Regions from separate parts of the Arthrobacter sp. UYCu712 genome, predicted to be linked through region 1. Evidence: predicted binding sites of a transcription regulator. Region 1 holds the regulator's gene; each other region holds the start of a gene.
The links. The regulator LexA, encoded in region 1, represses DNA repair genes until DNA is damaged. The targets are predictions, from matches to a motif close to TCGAACANNTGTTCGA.
Positions count from the first base shown of each region.

Region 2: a site for LexA is predicted at 3,798-3,813, ahead of uvrA (excinuclease ABC subunit UvrA). Genes of this name have one in related genera too.
Region 3: a site for LexA is predicted at 3,142-3,157, ahead of ABIB51_RS01965 (LexA family protein). Genes of this name have one in related genera too.

Region 1 covers NZ_JBEPOZ010000011.1:87,510-93,183, forward strand. Annotated here, with positions in the region: gene hflX (GTPase HflX) at 1-1,359, shown strand, start outside; gene ABIB51_RS12735 (ATP-dependent DNA helicase) at 1,352-3,511, shown strand; gene lexA (transcriptional repressor LexA) at 3,644-4,393, opposite strand; gene ABIB51_RS12745 (LysM peptidoglycan-binding domain-containing protein) at 4,766-5,218, shown strand; gene ABIB51_RS12750 (histidinol-phosphate transaminase) at 5,330-5,674, shown strand, end outside.
Region 2 covers NZ_JBEPOZ010000004.1:159,809-165,482, reverse strand. Annotated here, with positions in the region: gene ABIB51_RS06060 (HAD hydrolase-like protein) at 1-736, opposite strand, end outside; gene uvrA (excinuclease ABC subunit UvrA) at 814-3,714, opposite strand; gene ABIB51_RS06050 (GntR family transcriptional regulator) at 3,873-4,265, opposite strand; gene ABIB51_RS06045 (ABC transporter ATP-binding protein) at 4,262-5,674, opposite strand, start outside.
Region 3 covers NZ_JBEPOZ010000002.1:2,089-7,762, reverse strand. Annotated here, with positions in the region: gene ABIB51_RS01990 (LLM class flavin-dependent oxidoreductase) at 1-505, shown strand, start outside; gene ABIB51_RS01985 (MetQ/NlpA family ABC transporter substrate-binding protein) at 533-1,402, shown strand; gene ABIB51_RS01980 (transposase) at 1,806-2,078, opposite strand; gene ABIB51_RS01975 (hypothetical protein) at 2,180-2,404, shown strand; gene ABIB51_RS01970 (hypothetical protein) at 2,681-2,806, shown strand; gene ABIB51_RS01965 (LexA family protein) at 3,172-3,603, shown strand; gene ABIB51_RS01960 (Y-family DNA polymerase) at 3,632-4,912, shown strand; gene ABIB51_RS01955 (hypothetical protein) at 4,949-5,125, shown strand; gene ABIB51_RS01950 (hypothetical protein) at 5,506-5,674, shown strand, end outside.

The DNA.
Region 1 (5,674 bases):
GACCTCGCGGAACGGCACGCCCTGCGCCGCACCGCCGGCCTGTCCACCGAACTCGAAGACGTCACCGAAGTTGAATACCGGCAGTTGCGCCTCGAACGCGTTGTCCTCGCCGGGCTCTGGACCGAAGGCACCCTTGCCGACGCCGAGAACTCGCTGCGCGAACTCGCAGCACTCGCGGAGACTGCCGGCTCGGAAGTGCTCGACGGCATCGTCCAGCGCCGGGCGAAGCCCGACCCGGGCACCTTCCTCGGCTCCGGCAAGGCGCAGGAACTCAAGGACATCGTGATGTCCACCGGCGCGGACACCGTTGTGGTCGACGCCGAACTGGCTCCGTCCCAGCGGCGCGGCCTGGAAGACATCGTCAAGGTCAAAGTCATTGACCGCACGGCCCTGATTCTGGACATTTTCGCCCAGCACGCCAAGAGCCGCGAGGGCAAGGCGCAGGTGGAACTGGCGCAGCTCGAATACCTGCTCCCGCGCCTGCGAGGCTGGGGCGAGTCGATGTCGCGCCAGGCCGGTGGCCAGGTGGGCGGTGCCGGCGCCGGCATGGGTTCGCGGGGTCCCGGTGAAACCAAGATCGAACTGGACCGCCGCCGGATCCGCACCCGGATGGCCAAGCTGCGGCGCGAGATTGCTGCAATGAAACCGGCCCGGGAAACCAAACGCGCCAACCGGCGTCGTAACGCCGTGCCCTCGGTGGCAATCGCCGGCTACACCAACGCCGGAAAGTCATCACTGCTGAACCGGCTCACCGACGCCGGGGTGCTCGTGGAGAACGCCCTGTTCGCCACGCTGGATCCGACGGTCCGCAAGGCCGAAACCTCGGACGGGCTGGGCTACACCCTTGCCGACACAGTGGGCTTCGTCCGTTCGCTGCCCACCCAGCTCGTGGAGGCCTTCCGCTCCACCCTGGAAGAAGTGGCGGACGCGGACCTGATCCTGCACGTCGTCGACGTCTCACACCCGGATCCGGAAGGCCAGATCGCCGCCGTCCGCGCCGTCTTCAGCGAGGTCGATGCGCGCAAGGTGCCGGAAATCATCGTCCTGAACAAGGCCGACGCCGCCGATCCGTTCGTGATCGAACGGCTCAAGCAGCGCGAACCGCGCCACATTGTGGTGTCGGCACGCACCGGGGAAGGCATCCCGGAACTGCTGCAGGCCATCAGCGAAGGCATTCCGCGGCCCAGCGTGAAACTGGAACTGATGATCCCGTACAACCGCGGGGACCTGCTCAGCAAACTGCACGAGACCGACGCCGAGATCCTCAGCCTCGACCATGTGGAAACCGGCACCCGCGCCGTCGTGATGGTGCGCGAGGGCCTGGCCGCTGAACTGGATTCGTTCATCAGCAATGACTAAGGCAGCGGCAACCGGAGCGGCCACCGACGCGGCCCGCCCGGCGGGGGAGGACCCGGAAGGGGACACTTCCCGCGACGAGACACCAGCCGCGCAGGTTCCGGCCGCAAAGAACCGCCCGGCCGGCGGGGAGTTCGTGATCGAACTCCTCGACCGGGCGGTTTCCGGCATGGGCGGCCAGAGCCGCACGGGCCAGCACGAAATGGCCCGGCAGGTCGCCCGCGCCATCGACACCGGCGACCACCTCCTGGTCCAGGCCGGCACCGGCACAGGAAAGTCACTGGCCTACCTGATCCCGCTGATCGCGCACTCGCTCGTCAGTGACAAGCCCACCCTCGTCTCCACCGCCACCCTGGCCCTGCAGACCCAGATCGTGGGCCGAGACCTGCCCCGGCTGCTCAAGACCATCACCCCTGCCCTGGAGCGCCCGGTCAAGGTCGCCCTCGTCAAGGGCCGGTCCAATTACGTCTGCCGCCACAAGCTCGAGGGCGGCTTCCCCTCGGAAGAACCCTCAGAGGGCCAGCTCTTCTCCCTCGGCGAGGACACGTCCGTGCCGCACTTTGCCGCGGCCATGGGCGGCCCGTCCTCCCAGTTCGGCAAGGAAGTCGTCCGGCTCCGCGAGTGGGCCGAGCAAACCGCCTCGGGGGACCGTGACGAGCTCATGCCCGGTGTGACGGACCGCGCCTGGCGCCAGGTCTCCGTCACGTCGATGGAATGCCTCGGCGCGCAGAAATGCCCCCTCGCCGCGGAATGCTTCAGCGAACTGGCCCGGCAGAACGCCGCCGACGCCGACGTCGTCGTCACCAACCACGCCATGCTGGCCGTCAGCGCCTTCGAAGGACTCGCCGTGCTGCCCGAGTACGACGTCGTGGTGGTCGATGAGGCGCACGAGCTGCAGGACCGCGTTACCGGAGCCGTGTCCGGACAGCTCTCCGTCGCGATGGTGCACGTCGCCGCGTCCGGGGCCCGGAAGCACACCGGCATCACCGTGGACGCGCTCAACAACGCCGCGGCCAACCTCGAACTTGCCATAGAAGGCGTCCCCAGCGGGCTGATGCCCAACGGGCTCAACAGCGAACAGCTGGACTGCGTGGACCAGCTGCGTGACGCCTGCCGCGCAGCCCTCTCCGATTCCAAGGGCGACAGCGCCACCACCGCCGATGGCGGACGCCAGCTGGCGCGCTCCCGCCTTATGGTCATCCTGGAACTCTGCGAACGGCTGCTGGCCGCCCGCGAAAACCGCGAGGTGGTCTGGTTCTCCCGGAACAGCACGTTCGATCCGGCGCAGGGTTACGCCCAGCCCGACGAGTCCGCTCCGGCCCTGATCAATGTGGCCCCGCTGAGCGTCGCCGGGAGGCTCCGCGAGGGCCTGTTCGCGGACCACACCGTCATCCTGACCTCGGCGACCCTCGCGATCGGCTCGGCCTTCGAGCCCGCCGCGGGCGGACTCGGCCTGGTCGGTCCGGGCGCACCCAGCTGGACCGGGGTGGACGTCGGGTCGCCCTTCGAATATCCCAAGCAGGGCATCCTCTATGTAGCCAAGCACCTGCCCAAGCCAGGCCGCGGCACGTCCCCGGAAGCCCTCGACGAGCTGGAAAAACTGATCAGGGCCTCCGGCGGCGGGGCACTGTGCCTGTTCTCGTCCCGCCGGGCGGCCGAGGACGCCGCGGAGGCGATGCGGCCCCGGCTGGACATGAGCATCCTGTGCCAGGGGGATTCAACCATGACGGCGCTTGTCCGCCAGTTCGCCGATGAACCGGACACGTGCCTGTTCGGCACCATGTCGCTGTGGCAGGGCGTCGACGTTCCCGGGGACTCCTGCCGGCTGGTGGTCATCGACCGGATTCCGTTCCCGCGGCCGGATGATCCGCTCATGACGGCACGCTCCCGGGCAGTGGCCCAGGCCGGCGGCAACGGGTTCATGAGCGTCTCGGCAACGCATGCCGCGATCCGGCTGGCCCAGGGGGCCGGACGGCTGATCCGGTCGACGTCGGACAAGGGGGTGGTGGCGGTGCTGGATTCGCGCCTGTCCACGGAACGCTACGGGGGATTCCTCCGTGCGGCGCTGCCGCCGTTCTGGCCCACGACCGATCCCGCCGTCGCCTTCGCTGCCCTGGAGCGGCGCGCCAAGGAATCGGCACAGTCCGCCACGTAGGCAGCCAGGCACGCGAGTAAGTACGCAGGGGAGCCAGGCGGGAGCCCGAAAAGCAAAAGGTCCCCGTCCGGAGCACCCGGCGGGGACCTTGGCTTCAGGAGTTGGCGGCCCAGGTGTTCGTGGCCGCAACCGTCAGAGGGAGCGCAGGACCGAAACGACCTTGCCCATGATGACGGCGTGGTCGCCCAGGATCGGCTCGTACTGCGTGTTCTGCGGCAGCAGCCAGGTGTGGCCGTCCCGCTGGCGGAAGGTCTTCACCGTCGCCTCGTCGTCCAGGAGCGCGGCCACAATGTCACCGTTCACGGCGTCACCCTGCCGGCGCACCACCACCCAGTCGCCGTCGCAGATGGCGGCATCGATCATCGAGTCGCCCGCCACCTTGAGCATAAAGAGTTCGCCGTGGCCCACCAGCTGGCGCGGCAGCGGCATGATGTCCTCCACCACCTGGTCCGCGAGGATCGGACCGCCGGCCGCGATCCGGCCCACCAGCGGCACCATCGCAGTATCGGTGGCGCTGGCCAGTTCCGAGACGGAGAGTCCGCCGACGGCACGCAGTCCGCTGGACTTCTCGACGCCGGAAACCTTGGTGCTGCCCTCATCAAGGGTCAGCGGCATCAGCACTTCCATGGCGCGTGGACGTTTGGGGTCCCTCCGCAGGTAGCCGAGCTTCTCGAGCTGGGACAGCTGGTGGGTCACGCTGGAAAGGCTCGCCAGACCCACGGTGTCGCCGATCTCGCGCATCGAGGGAGGGTAGCCGTTGTCCGTCACCGAACGCTGGATGGTTTCCAGGATCTTCTTCTGCCGCACGGTCAGGCTCTTGGGAGGCCTGGCGGACTGCGGGCTCCGCTGGGATGCCCTGCCGCCGGTGGCTTGTGCTGCCATGTTCGCCAATGCCTTTCGATTCCGCCCGGCTGCCGTGAAGGCAGTTATCGGGCCCTTCCGGCCTGAATGTCAGACCCTGCTGATCAACTATTGATGACCGACTGCAGAAGTGGTTGTCCTGTGACTCAAACGTAGGCCAGCCGCACACCATTTTCAAACATTTGTTCTAGCGAGTCTCGACAATGTTCGTCAATAGGTGCTAAAACTGGAGGAGTGAAGTTCGAATATGTGTTCGAACATTGCGGATCGGATGAAAGCATTGCAGTCCGATGAGAGCGAAACATTCGGTTCTATGTTCGAAGATCGGGCCGGTTGGCGGCAAGTACGTGGAGTACGCCGGGCGGCACAGTATGGTCCAGGAGGGCTCAGTTCATGTCAGCATCAAGCGCGTTTCACGACACATTCGGCCACGGCGCGGCCGGTGGCTACGGCAAGTCCCTGCCCCGCGCCTCCTTCGGCAAGGCAGCCTCCCCCAAAGGGGCTGCCTCCGGCCGGGGCTCCCGCCCCAAGCAGGCGCCGCTCCGTCTGACCAGGCGGGGCCGGTTTGTGTTCTTCGGCGTGCCGCTCATCCTGCTGGCCGCCTTGATCCTTTCGCTCGGCGGCTTCCTGAATGCGCCGGCCAAGGCCTCAGAGTCCGCCTCCGAGCTGTCGGTCACCCCCACCGTCTCCGTCACGGTGCAGCCCGGGGAATCGCTGTGGGCCATCGCCGGAACCGTGGCCCCCGAGCGCGACCCCCGCGACGTTGTCGCCGACATCGTCCAGCTCAACAACCTCGACGCCGCCCGCGTCCGGCCCGGCCAGACGCTCTTCGTCCCGGTGAAGTAGCACCGCCGGCGCCCGAGAGCCACGGATCACGCGGCCGCCACGGCGCCCACGTTTCCCGGTCCAGGGCGTCACAGTTTCAAGGCCCGCCGACGTCTCACTTAAACTAGTGAAGTGACTGACCAGTTAGAGCGACTGAACCGACTTCCCCTCCGGACGAATCTGCGGGGCATGAGCCCCTACGGCGCGCCGCAGCTGGACGTCCCCATCCTGCTCAACGTCAACGAGAACACCCACGGTGTCCCGGCCGACGTGCAGGAAGCCATCTCGAAGGCTGTCACTGAGGCAGCCGCCGGCCTGAACCGCTACCCGGACCGGGAATTTACTGAGCTGCGTGAAGCGCTGGCCGAATACCTCGGCCACGGGCTGGGCGCGGAAAACCTCTGGGCCGCCAACGGCTCCAACGAGGTACTCCAGCAGATCCTGCAGGCCTTCGGCGGACCCGGGCGCACCGCACTG
Region 2 (5,674 bases), on a different contig from region 1:
CGGATATCGCACCCGGACCCGTGGCCCGGGCAGCGTCCCGCCGGATGATCGTCTGATGCAGGGCCGTGGCGGTCTGCACGATCTCGACGGCGCCCGCCTCGTGGAGTTCGCCGTCGGGCGCAAAGCCCCAGCCTACGCCGATGCACTCCAGGCCGTTGGCCGCCGCCCCGGCGACGTCCTGGGCGCGGTCCCCCACCATGACGGCGCGCCGCGCGCCGAGGCCGGGGTCAGTGTCCAGATCGGCCAGGGCCGCGGCGACGATCCCGGCTTTCCCTGACGGTGCGCCGGTCCCGACAGCTGCTCCGGCGGCGGCGGTTTCATCGGCGGCGGAACCGCGGATGGTGTGGAACAGTCCCGCGATGCCGTGGTGTTCCAGCACGGTCCGTGCCAGCCCTTCCGGCTTCTGCGTCGCGACGGCGATGGGACGCCCGGCAGCCACGAAGGAATCCAGTAGCTCGCGGACCCCCGGGTAGAGCCGGCTTTGGGCGATGCCGGTGGCGAGGTAGTGCGCCCGGTAGATCCGGATGGCCTCGGCCAGCTGCGCGGCCGGGACCCCGGCGATCTCCGTGAGGGAATGGCTCAGCTTGGGACCGATCATCGCGTCCATCCGGGCCTTGCCGGGAACGGTGAGTCCGAGGTCGGTGAGGGCCGCTGCGATTCCGTCCGTTATTCCCCCGGCCGGATCGACAAGAGTGCCGTCCAGGTCAAAGATCACGGGCACTTTTGTATGAGTCACCGGCTTAGTTTCTCACGAGAGCCGGAATGCCAGAAACTCCCATACCCGTCAGGGAATACTTCTATCCCCTGACGGGCTCAGGCCAGGATGTCGGCCAGGAAGGCAGCGGTGTGGCTCTCCGTGGACTTGGCGACCTGTTCCGGGGTTCCGGAGGCGACGATGCGCCCGCCGCCGGACCCGCCGTCCGGGCCCAGGTCGACGATCCAGTCGGCGCTCTTGATGACATCGAGGTTGTGCTCGATCGTGATGACCGTGTTGCCCTTGTCCACGAGGCCCTGGAGCACCAAGAGCAGCTTCCGGATGTCCTCGAAGTGCAGGCCCGTGGTGGGCTCGTCCAGCACGTAGACGCTGCGCCCGTTGGAGCGCTTCTGCAGTTCCGCCGCGAGCTTCACCCGCTGGGCCTCGCCGCCGGAGAGCGTGGTGGCGGGCTGGCCCAGCCGGACGTAGCCGAGTCCGACGTCGACGAGCGTGCTGAGGTGCCGGGCGATCGGTGAGAAGGCCGCGAAGAACTCGGCACCTTCCTCGATGGGCATGTTCAGGACATCGGCGATCGTTTTGCCTTTGTAGTGGACTTCCAGGGTTTCGCGGTTGTACCGGGCGCCGTGGCACACCTCGCAGGGCACGTAGACGTCAGGCAGGAAGTTCATTTCGATCTTCAGGGTGCCGTCACCGGAGCACGCCTCGCAGCGGCCGCCTTTGACGTTGAAGGAGAACCGGCCCGGCAGGTAGCCGCGGACCTTGGCCTCGGTGGTCTCAGCGAAGAGTTTGCGGATGTTGTCAAAGACACCCGTGTAGGTGGCCGGGTTGGACCGCGGAGTGCGCCCGATGGGGCTCTGGTCGACGTGGACCACCTTGTCGAGGTGCTCGAGGCCCTGGATCGACTTGTGCCGACCGGCCACCTGTTTGGCGCCGTTGAGCTTGTTCGCCAGGACCTTGTAGAGGATCTCGTTAACCAGGGTGGACTTGCCGGAGCCGCTGACGCCGGTCACTGCGGTGAACAGTCCCAGCGGGAAGGTGGCATCGACATTCAGGAGATTGTGCTCCTTGGCTCCGACGACCTTGAGCTCACGCTTCTTGTCGTATTTGCGCCGTTTCTTGGGAATATCGATCCGCTTCCGGCCGGAGAGGTAATCACCGGTGAGCGATTCCTTGTTCTCGAGCAGCTCCTTGTAGGACCCGGAGTGCACCACCATGCCGCCGTGTTCGCCGGCCCCGGGTCCGATGTCCACCACCCAGTCGGCTACCTGGATGGTGTCCTCGTCGTGTTCCACCACGATCAGGGTGTTGCCGAGGTCCCGCAGCCGGGTGAGCGTCTCGATCAGGCGGCGGTTGTCCCGCTGGTGCAGGCCGATGGACGGCTCGTCCAGGACGTAGAGCACACCCACGAGGCCGGAGCCGATCTGGGTGGCGAGCCGGATGCGCTGGGCCTCGCCGCCGGACAGTGTGCCGGAGGGACGCTCCAGGTTAAGGTACTCCAGGCCGACGTCGAGCAGGAAGGTCAGGCGGGCCTGGATCTCGATGAGGACCTGGTGGGCGATCTGGGCTTCCCGGCCGGTGAGCACGAGCTTGTCCAGGAAGCGGGCGCAGTCGCGCATCGGCATCGCGGCGACCTCGGCGATCGACTTGCCGTTGATCAGGACCGAGAGCGACGCAGGGTTCAGGCGTGCGCCGTTGCAGGCCGGGCACGGGATCTGCCGCATGTACTCCTCGTAGCGGTCCCGGGCCGAGTCCGAGTCTGTTTCAAGGTGTTTGCGGTGGACGTACTGGATGACGCCCTCGAAGCCGGTGCTGTACTTGCGTTCCCGGCCGAAGCGGTTGCGGTACTGCACCACTACTTTGTGGTCCTTGCCGTGCAGCACGGTCTGGCGGGTGTCCTCGGAGAGCTTTTCCCACGGGGTCGTCATCGAGAAACCGAGTTCTTTGGCGAGTCCGTCGAGCAACCGGTTCCAGTACTCCGTCGTCGCCGTGCCGAGCGACCACGGCGCGATGGCCCCTTCCGAGAGTGAGAGTTCCCCGTTCGGAATGATGAGTTCCTCATCAACCTCCAGCTTCGTGCCGATGCCGCTGCAGGCGGAGCAGGCACCGAAGGGGTTGTTGAACGAGAAGGAGCGCGGTTCGATCTCGTCGATCGCGAGGGGGTGCTCGTTGGGGCAGGCGAGGTGCTCGGAGAACGCCCTGACCCGCTCCGCGTCGTCCGCGTCGAGGTCGACGAACTCGGCGAGGATCCGGCCCTCGGCCAGCCCGAGGGCGGTTTCGACCGAGTCGGTGAGGCGCTGGTTGATGCCTTCCTTGACCACGAGCCGGTCCACGACCACTTCAATCGTGTGTTTGAACTGCTTGCCGAGCTTGGGCGGATCACTCAGCTGGATGAGCTTGTCATCGACCCGGGCGCGTGAGTAGCCCTTGGCGGTCAGTTCCTTGAACAGTTCGACGAATTCGCCCTTGCGGCCACGGACCACGGGCGCCAGGACCTGGAAGCGTGTGCCTTCCGGCAGTTCCAGAAGCTGGTCGACGATCTGCTGCGGGGTCTGCTTCGTGACCGGCTCCCCGCAGACGGGACAGTGCGGGCGGCCCACCCGGGCCCACAGCAGGCGCATGTAGTCGTAGATCTCGGTGATGGTGCCGACGGTGGAGCGGGGGTTCTTGCTGGTGGACTTCTGGTCGATCGACACCGCCGGCGAGAGGCCTTCGATGAAGTCGACGTCGGGCTTGTCCACCTGGCCCAGGAACTGCCGGGCGTAGGCGGAAAGCGATTCGACGTAGCGCCGCTGGCCCTCGGCGAAGATCGTGTCGAAGGCGAGGGAGGACTTACCCGAGCCGGACAGCCCCGTGAACACGATCATGGAGTCGCGCGGCAGGTCCAGGTCAACGTTGCGCAGGTTGTGCTCGCGGGCGCCCTTGACGACGAGGCGGGACATGTCCGGCCGCTTCACCGCAGGGCGGGTATCGATCGCGTGGCCCGGTTTTGCGGCGCCCATCGGAACGTTGTCCATCGGAACGGAGGTCTGGTCATCAACGGCTGGATCTTCAGCTACGGCTTTAGGCACGCTACCAATGCTAATCGAAAACTTCTTCGAATATCTATTCCCGACTGTGTCACCTGCCGGGGAATCCGGTCCCGTGTGTTAGCGGGACATCAGTCACGGTCGTACGCGGCCGCAAGCAGGTGCACGGCCTCGGCAAAGCTGGCGCCCTGGGCCTTGGCTGCCGCCGCGAAGTCCGCCGCGGCGGCGGACAGCGAGTTCCAGGCTTCGTCCCGGGCGCACACAACCGTCCCGTTCCGGCCGCGGGTCGCGACGACCCCGGCGGCCTCGAGTTCCTTGTAGGCGCGCGCCACCGTGTGCGGGGCAACGCCGAGTTCGGCGGCGAGGCTGCGGACTGCCGGGAGCCGGGTGCCCGCGGCCAGCGTGCCGTCGTCGGCCCGTTCGATGATGTTGAGCCGGAGCTGTTCAAACAACGGGACCGAGCTGGCCTGGTTGGGCTTCCAGGCGCCGGGGAACCGGTCCGCCAGCTTCTCCGTGGGGCTCACAGTTCCGGCTCCTTGAGGCCGAGTACTTGTTCGCTGCCCGCGAACTGGGCGTTGTACAAATCCCAGTACAGCCCGCTCCTGCCCAACAGCTCCTGATGGGTCCCGTGTTCAACAATCCGTCCGTGGTCCATGACGAGAATTAGATCAGCGTCCCGGACGGTGGACAAGCGGTGGGCAATCACGAAGCTGGTGCGGCCCTGCCGGAGGCGCTGCATCGCCTGGCGGATCTGCACCTCGGTGCGGCTGTCCACCGAGCTCGTCGCCTCGTCCAGGACCAGGATGCTGCGGCCCGCCAGTTGCGCCCTCGCGATCGAGATGAGCTGCCGCTGTCCCCGGCTGAGCGAGCCGCCGCCGTCGCCGAGCATGGTGCCGTAGCCGTCCGGCAGCGAACGGACGAACTGGTCGACGTGGCTGGCCTGCGCCGCGGCAGCGATCTCCGCATCGCCGGCGCCGGGCCGGCCGTACTCGATGTTCTCCCGGATGCTGCCCGTGAAAAGCCAGACGTCCTGAAGGACGGTGCCGAGGCCGGACCGCAGCTCGTCCCGGGGCATCTGCGCGATGTCGGCGCCGTCGACGGTGATCCGTCCGGAGTCCAGTTCATAGAACCGCATCAGCAGGTTCACCACGGTTGTTTTGCCGGCGCCGGTGTGGCCCACAATCGCCACGGTCTGCCCCGGCTCCACGGCAAAGGAGAGGTCGTGGATCACGGGAACCCCGGGGCTGTAGCCGAAGCTGACGTGTTCGAAGGAGATCCGGCCCTCGGCCGCAGTCGTCGTCCCGCCGGGCGGCTGCTTGCCCGGGCGTCGGCCGTTGGCTGTGGGTCCGGTGTTCGCCGGATCCCCCGCCGTGGCCAGGGCCCCCGCTGTGTCCGGCTGCTCGGCAGAAATTTCCGGGGCGTCCAGCAGCGCAAAGACCCGCTCGGCCGAGGCGAGGCAGGACTGCATAAGGGTGAGCATTCCGCCGATCTGGCCCATCGGCTGGCTGAAAAGCCGGCTGAACTGGATGAAGGCCTGGATGCCGCCGATTGTCATGGCGCCCGCCGTGACCTGGAGCGCCCCGACGACGGCAACGGCGACGTAACTAAGGTTCGAGACGAAGACCATGAGGGGCTGCACCACCCCTGACACATACTGGGCGCGGGCGCTGGCCCGGCTGAGTTTGCCGTTGCCCTCCCGGAAGCGGGCGGCCGCTTCCTCCTGCCGGCCGAAGGCCTTGATGACCTCATGGCCGGTGAAGAACTCCTCAAGCTGCGCGTGCAGCTCGCCCGTGCTCCCCCACTGCTCGGTGAAATGCGCTTGCGACTTCCGGGCTACGAGCACGGTGATGAGGGCCGAGATCGGCACGGACACCAGGGCAATCAGCGCCAGGACAGGTGAGATCCACAGCATCATGGCCAGCGCCCCGGAGAG
Region 3 (5,674 bases), on a different contig from region 1:
GGACAGCCTGGACATCGAGGCCCTGCTGGCCCACGTGGGCGGCGGATTCGGCGTCGACCTCGGCGGCCTGCCGCTGGACACCCCGCTCGGTGACCTTGAGACGGAAGGCAGCCAGGGCCACCTCACCGCCATCCGCGCCTCCGTCCGCGGGGGCAACCCCACCCTCCGCGACATTGCGCTGTACCGCAGCCGGGCCAACCGCGTGGTGGGAACCCCCGCGCAGATTGCCGACCGCCTCGAGGAGTGGCAGGACGCCGGGATCGACGGCATCAACATCATCAACCAGACCATCCCCGGCTCGTACACCGACTTCATCGAGGGTGTGCTGCCGGAACTGCGGAGCCGCGGGCTGGCCCAGGACAGCTACGCGCCGGGAACCCTGCGGGAGAAGCTCTTCGGGGCCGGGCCGCGGCTCAACGGCCGCCATCCCGCCGCGGCCTTCCGGGGGGCCTTCAAGGAATTCTCCGCGGCTGCCGAAAACCAGCCCGCCACCGTCACCGCCTAGCGCGGACCACCACAAAGGACCAAGAACATGCAGCGTAGAAATTTCCTCAAGTACGCCCTCGCGGGCGCCGGCGCAGCCGCCGTTTCGGCACTGACAGGCTGCGGCCTCGTCAATCCCGGGGGTGCCGGCGCCAGCGGCGGAAAGACGATCAAGATCATCGTCACGGAGTCGGCCCCGTACCAGGAACCCACCAAGCTCGCCCAGAAGCTGCTCGAGGCCAAGGGATGGACCCTGGAGCCGACGTACGTCACGGACATCATCCAGCCCAACCTGGCAGTGGCCAACGGCGAATTCGACGCCAACTTCTTCCAGCACAACGCCTACCTGAAGCAGTTCAACCAGGACAAGGGCCTGGACAACGTGGGACTCTTCTACGTTTACAGCGCGCCGGGCGGCATCTGGTCCGACAAGTACAAGACCCTGGACGAGCTTCCGGACGGCGCGAAGATCGGCATCCCCGTGGACCCGGCCAACAACGGCCGTGCCCTGTTCATGCTCCGGGACGCGGGCCTGCTGGAGCTTTCCGAAGCAACAGTGATCCACACGTCGCAGAAGAACATCACCGCAAACCCGAAGAAGCTGCAGTTCGTGGAGGTGGACCAGCAATCCCTTGCCAAGACCCTTCCCGACGTCGACGCCGGCTTCCTGATCGCCCGGATGGCCGCCGATGCCGGGCACACCAAGGAGGACGCGCTGGCCTTCGAAGCGGATGCGGACCAGGTTCCGTTCCGGATCGTGGTTGCGGGCCGGAAGGACTTTGCCGGCTCGGAGAAGGCCAAAGCCCTCAAAGCGGCGTTCCAGTCCCCGGAGGTCAAAGCCTGGTTCGCCGGCTACCAGAAGGGCATCCTGCCCACCCCCTGGGACCAGGATCCCGTTGCCGACGTCACGAAGCTCTAGCTGGCTATAGGTCATGTCAAGTCCGTGTCCGGGGCACGGCGGTGCACGCCTCGGGCGGTCCGGGGCGGGGCTCGTGAGTGGGGTGACGGCTGACGGTTTGTTGGCTGGACCGGCGTGGTTCCGGGTCGCGCCCACGCTGACTTGTCCGACCTCGGTCATTCACCGGGTCATCTGGCGTCGTTCGGGCTGCGGCCGGAGGGCGAAGGGCCGGGCGCCAAGCTAGAAGCGGCGTAACGCGTGAGCGTCCGCCATAGCCCGGTCGGCGTCTGGTCCGGCCCTTCGTCGGTTCCAGCGTCTCACCGTCGTCCGGAGTTGTGAAGTGGTTTTGGGGGCGCACCTCCTTGAATCCGGGAACTGGCGGCTTTCCCGGCTGGCCGTATGGTGTGCCGCCGGCTTGTTGCGGTCAACGTCGTTCGTCCTCGCTGCGCTGCGGGCGCTCCACGGCCCGGCTGGGCGGGTCAGTCAACCACAGACCCATGCCGAGATCGATCAGGGCCCGTCGCAGCGCCACGCTGCCTTCCCTGCTGATGGTCCCGTCGCGTCGTTTTCCAGCCGACTCGTATTGAGTGGGTGAGAGCCCGAGGCCCGGTAGATCTGTGAAGGTCCGGGCCAGCGCTGCGGGTCGCCCAGCGCCCCGGCATAGATGCCGGCCCTCCGCCCACCGCGAGCTCGGCACCTGCGGGTGCCCGGGGACTCCGCGGCGCCGGCTCCACGCCGAAGGCCCGTCTTGCAGGGAGGCCGCGGCAGGATGGGCTCCATCATGGACAGGCGGTAGCGGTGCGCCCGGACGCCGAATGGGTGCTGATGTACCGGCTCGGACTGAGCCGGCAACGCATCGCTGCCCTCGTCCGCGCCGAACCTGCCACCGTCGGGTACCACCTGGTCATCGCCCGCCACCAGGATCCGGGCCTCGAACCCGCATACCGGGCCGCCGCCGCGGCCAAAGCCGGCCCCAACGGACCTTGCCCGGATGGAGGAGATCATCGCCTGGATGACGGCTGAGGGCCGCTTCCCCCGTGACCGCTCGAAGGATAAAGGTGAGCGGTCGATGGCTCGGTGGCTCTCGAATCGTCGGCGCGAAGCAGCAAACGGCACCCTTCACCCGGTGTACCGGGACAGCCTCGCCCGGGTCCCCGGTTGGGAAGGAAACCCCAGGGCATCAGCGGATGAGGCCAGGTGGCATGAACGACTCGCCCAGCTCGTGGACTTCCGTACCGAGGGCAACGACTGGCCCCGCCACCACACTACTCCTCAGAGCGGGAGCACACCCTCGGGGTATTGATCCACACCCAGCGGTACAAACACCGCCGCGGCGACCTCGACCCGGAAAAGGTCAAGCTCCTGGACGCCGCCGCGCCCGGGTGGCAGGCCGGACGGACCCGCGGCCGCCCACCCCGCAGGTAAACGCAGGTTCAGCGCCATGCCGGCGAAGCCACTCATGAATGGCCTGCCGGCCGGTAAACTCATTGAGGCTCTCCAGTCCCCCCAGCTTGGAGAGCCGGGAGCCTCCACGCTTGAGTCCTTGATTCGCGCGGAGGCTTCCTCATACCCCCGACAAAGGCCCGCGGCCGCACATCCGGTCAGTACAGCGCACCGTTCGGCCGGGTTGCGCCCATTGGGGTGAGGTGGAGCCCTCCGCGCAGCTCAAAGCTGTCCCCACTGGCGTGCAACCCGGCCCCCGCCGGCGGCCGATCCCACCGGTCGATGGGTCTTCTGTCGGTGGCGAGCGGTATGCTTATTCGAAGATATATTCGAATAAAAGGTGTGTTGTGGGCGTTGTTGTTGGTCCCCGCGTGATAGATGCGGGTGCGTCGTTGTTGTCGGTGCTGATCTCTCCGGTCGCTGTCGCGGCCGGGTATCCCTCGCCCGCGCAGGACTACTTTGACGGGCGGATCGACCTCAATGAGCACCTCATCAAGGACGTTACGTCCACCTATGTGGTGCGGGTGTCCGGGGACTCCATGACCGGCGCCGGGATCAGCGACGGTGATGAGCTGATCGTGAACCGCGCCCTGGAACCGGTGGACGGGTCCGTGGTCGTCGCGGTCCTGGACGGGGAACTGACCATCAAACGGCTGCGGATCACGGGTACCGGGGTCGTGCTGCAGGCAGAGAACCCCGCGTACCCGGACATCCGGGTACCATCCTTATCCGATCTGGTGGTGTGGGGCGTAGCGACCCGATGCCTCCATTACATTTAGGGCCCGGCCTGTGTCCAAGCCGGGTCTCATGCGGCGGATGCCGCAGATCGCGCACGTGGATGTGAACTGCTTCTACGCCTCGGCCGAGCGGGCCTTCAACCCCGCTCTGGAGGGCCGGCCCGTCATCGTGCTCTCCAACAACGACGGCTGCGCCGTCACCCGGTCCCCGGAAGCCAAAGCCCTCGGCATCGCCATGGGAGAGCCCTGGTTCAAACTCGCACCCCGGGCCAGGGAATGGGGACTCGTGGCCCTCTCGAGTAACTACGAGCTCTACGGCGACATCAGCGCCCGCGTCATGGAGCTGCTGGGCCGGTACTCGGCCTGGCTCGAGGTCTACAGCATCGACGAGGCATTCCTCGGCGTCAAAGGCACCCCGGAGGAGCTCCTGGCCCTGGGCCGGGACATGAAAGCCGCCGTGCGGCGCAACGTCGGCGTGCCCGTCTGCGTCGGCATCGGACCGACAAAGACCTTGGCGAAACTGGCGAACAAATGGGCCAAGAACAACCCGGCCTTCGACGGCGTCTGCCACTGGGACTCCGTGCCCGCAGCCGACCGGGAATCCCTGATGCGGCGTCTGTCCGTGATCGAGATCTGGGGTGTCGCCACCCGGCTGACCAAACGCCTCAATGCCCTGGGGATTCACTCCACCCTTGACCTGTCCCGGGCGGATCCGGTGATGATCCGGGACCGGTTCTCCGTGGTCATGATGCGCACCGTCCTGGAACTCCAGGAAACCCCCTGCATCCCGATGGAGGAAGAACGGACCGGCCGGGACCAGCTCATCTTCTCCCGCTCCTTCGCCACCCCCATCACCACCGCGGCCGGGATCCGGCAGGTCATGAGCGTCTACGGCCAGCAAGCCTCGGCCCGGCTGGCCAAACACGGCCTCCAGGCCAAAGTCCTCACCGCCTTCGCCGGCACCTCACACTTCAACCCGAAAGACACCTCCTACCCCTCCGTCAGCGTGGCCCTGCCGATGCCAACCGCCGACCCGGTGCTGCTCACCAAAGCCGCCCACGCTCTCCTGCCCCGCATCTGCGAGGGCATCCGGTACGCCCGGGCCGGGATCATGGTCACCGACCTCCGCCCCACCGGCAAACAGGCACCCCTGTCCCTGTTCGAAAACCCACACGAGGAACGCCACATCGGAACCCTCCTCGAAGACATCACCCGCCGCTACGGCCGCGGCTCCATCGGCCTCGGCCACGGAGGCATCCGCGGCGGACCCGACTGGACCATGAAACGGGACATGCTCTCCCCCCGCTACACCACCCACTGGGACGAACTCCCCGTCGTCAAAGCCGCCTAAACCCCGCACGACAGCACCACGAAAGAACCACACCGCATGAGCACCATCACCGACACCGCACCACAGACCCACGACCTGCAGGTCCGGACCGACCCGGCCGGCAAACCCCCCGCCATCCGCCACGACGGAACCATCTGGCTGGTCGATCCCAACACCGACTCCCATGTCCAGGTACGCCTTATCTACCCTCCGCTGGGGTTCCCAGCCACGTGAGTTGTGGACTAGGGTCGTCTCGAAACGCACGAATTATCTCCCCCTTCGAGGTTCGTTCGTAAAGCGCAAAACCTGACCCCGCTGACCCCACACGACGCTTCACGGTGGAACCCGTTCGGTGTCACGCACAGAACCGACGGACCCTCCTGGACCGTCGTCGATGCTGACAGCTGCGATCTGCATTCCGCAGCCAGCTGGTACCTTCACTATCTTCTGGGCTGGCCGGCTTGTGAGGGGCCGCGCCGTCGTTTCTCTTCGCTAGCGTTTCTCTTCGCTATCGCTGCAATCGAGGCCATGGTACGTTCAGCGTGATCACGATGTCCTAACGCGGTCCCTCTCCAATCCGGCTCCTGACGCAACTTCAGAAAGCAGAGGCAACGATGCCAACAATAATGATCTTCCACGAGGTCGACGACGTTGAGCACTGGCTCAGCTCACCAAAACGGGAAGAAATCTTCGGGCCTCTGGGCATCACGGTTCGAACGTTCATCGACCCGGCGAAGACTCACCGTGTCGGCCTAATCGTCCAAGTCCCCGACATGGATACGT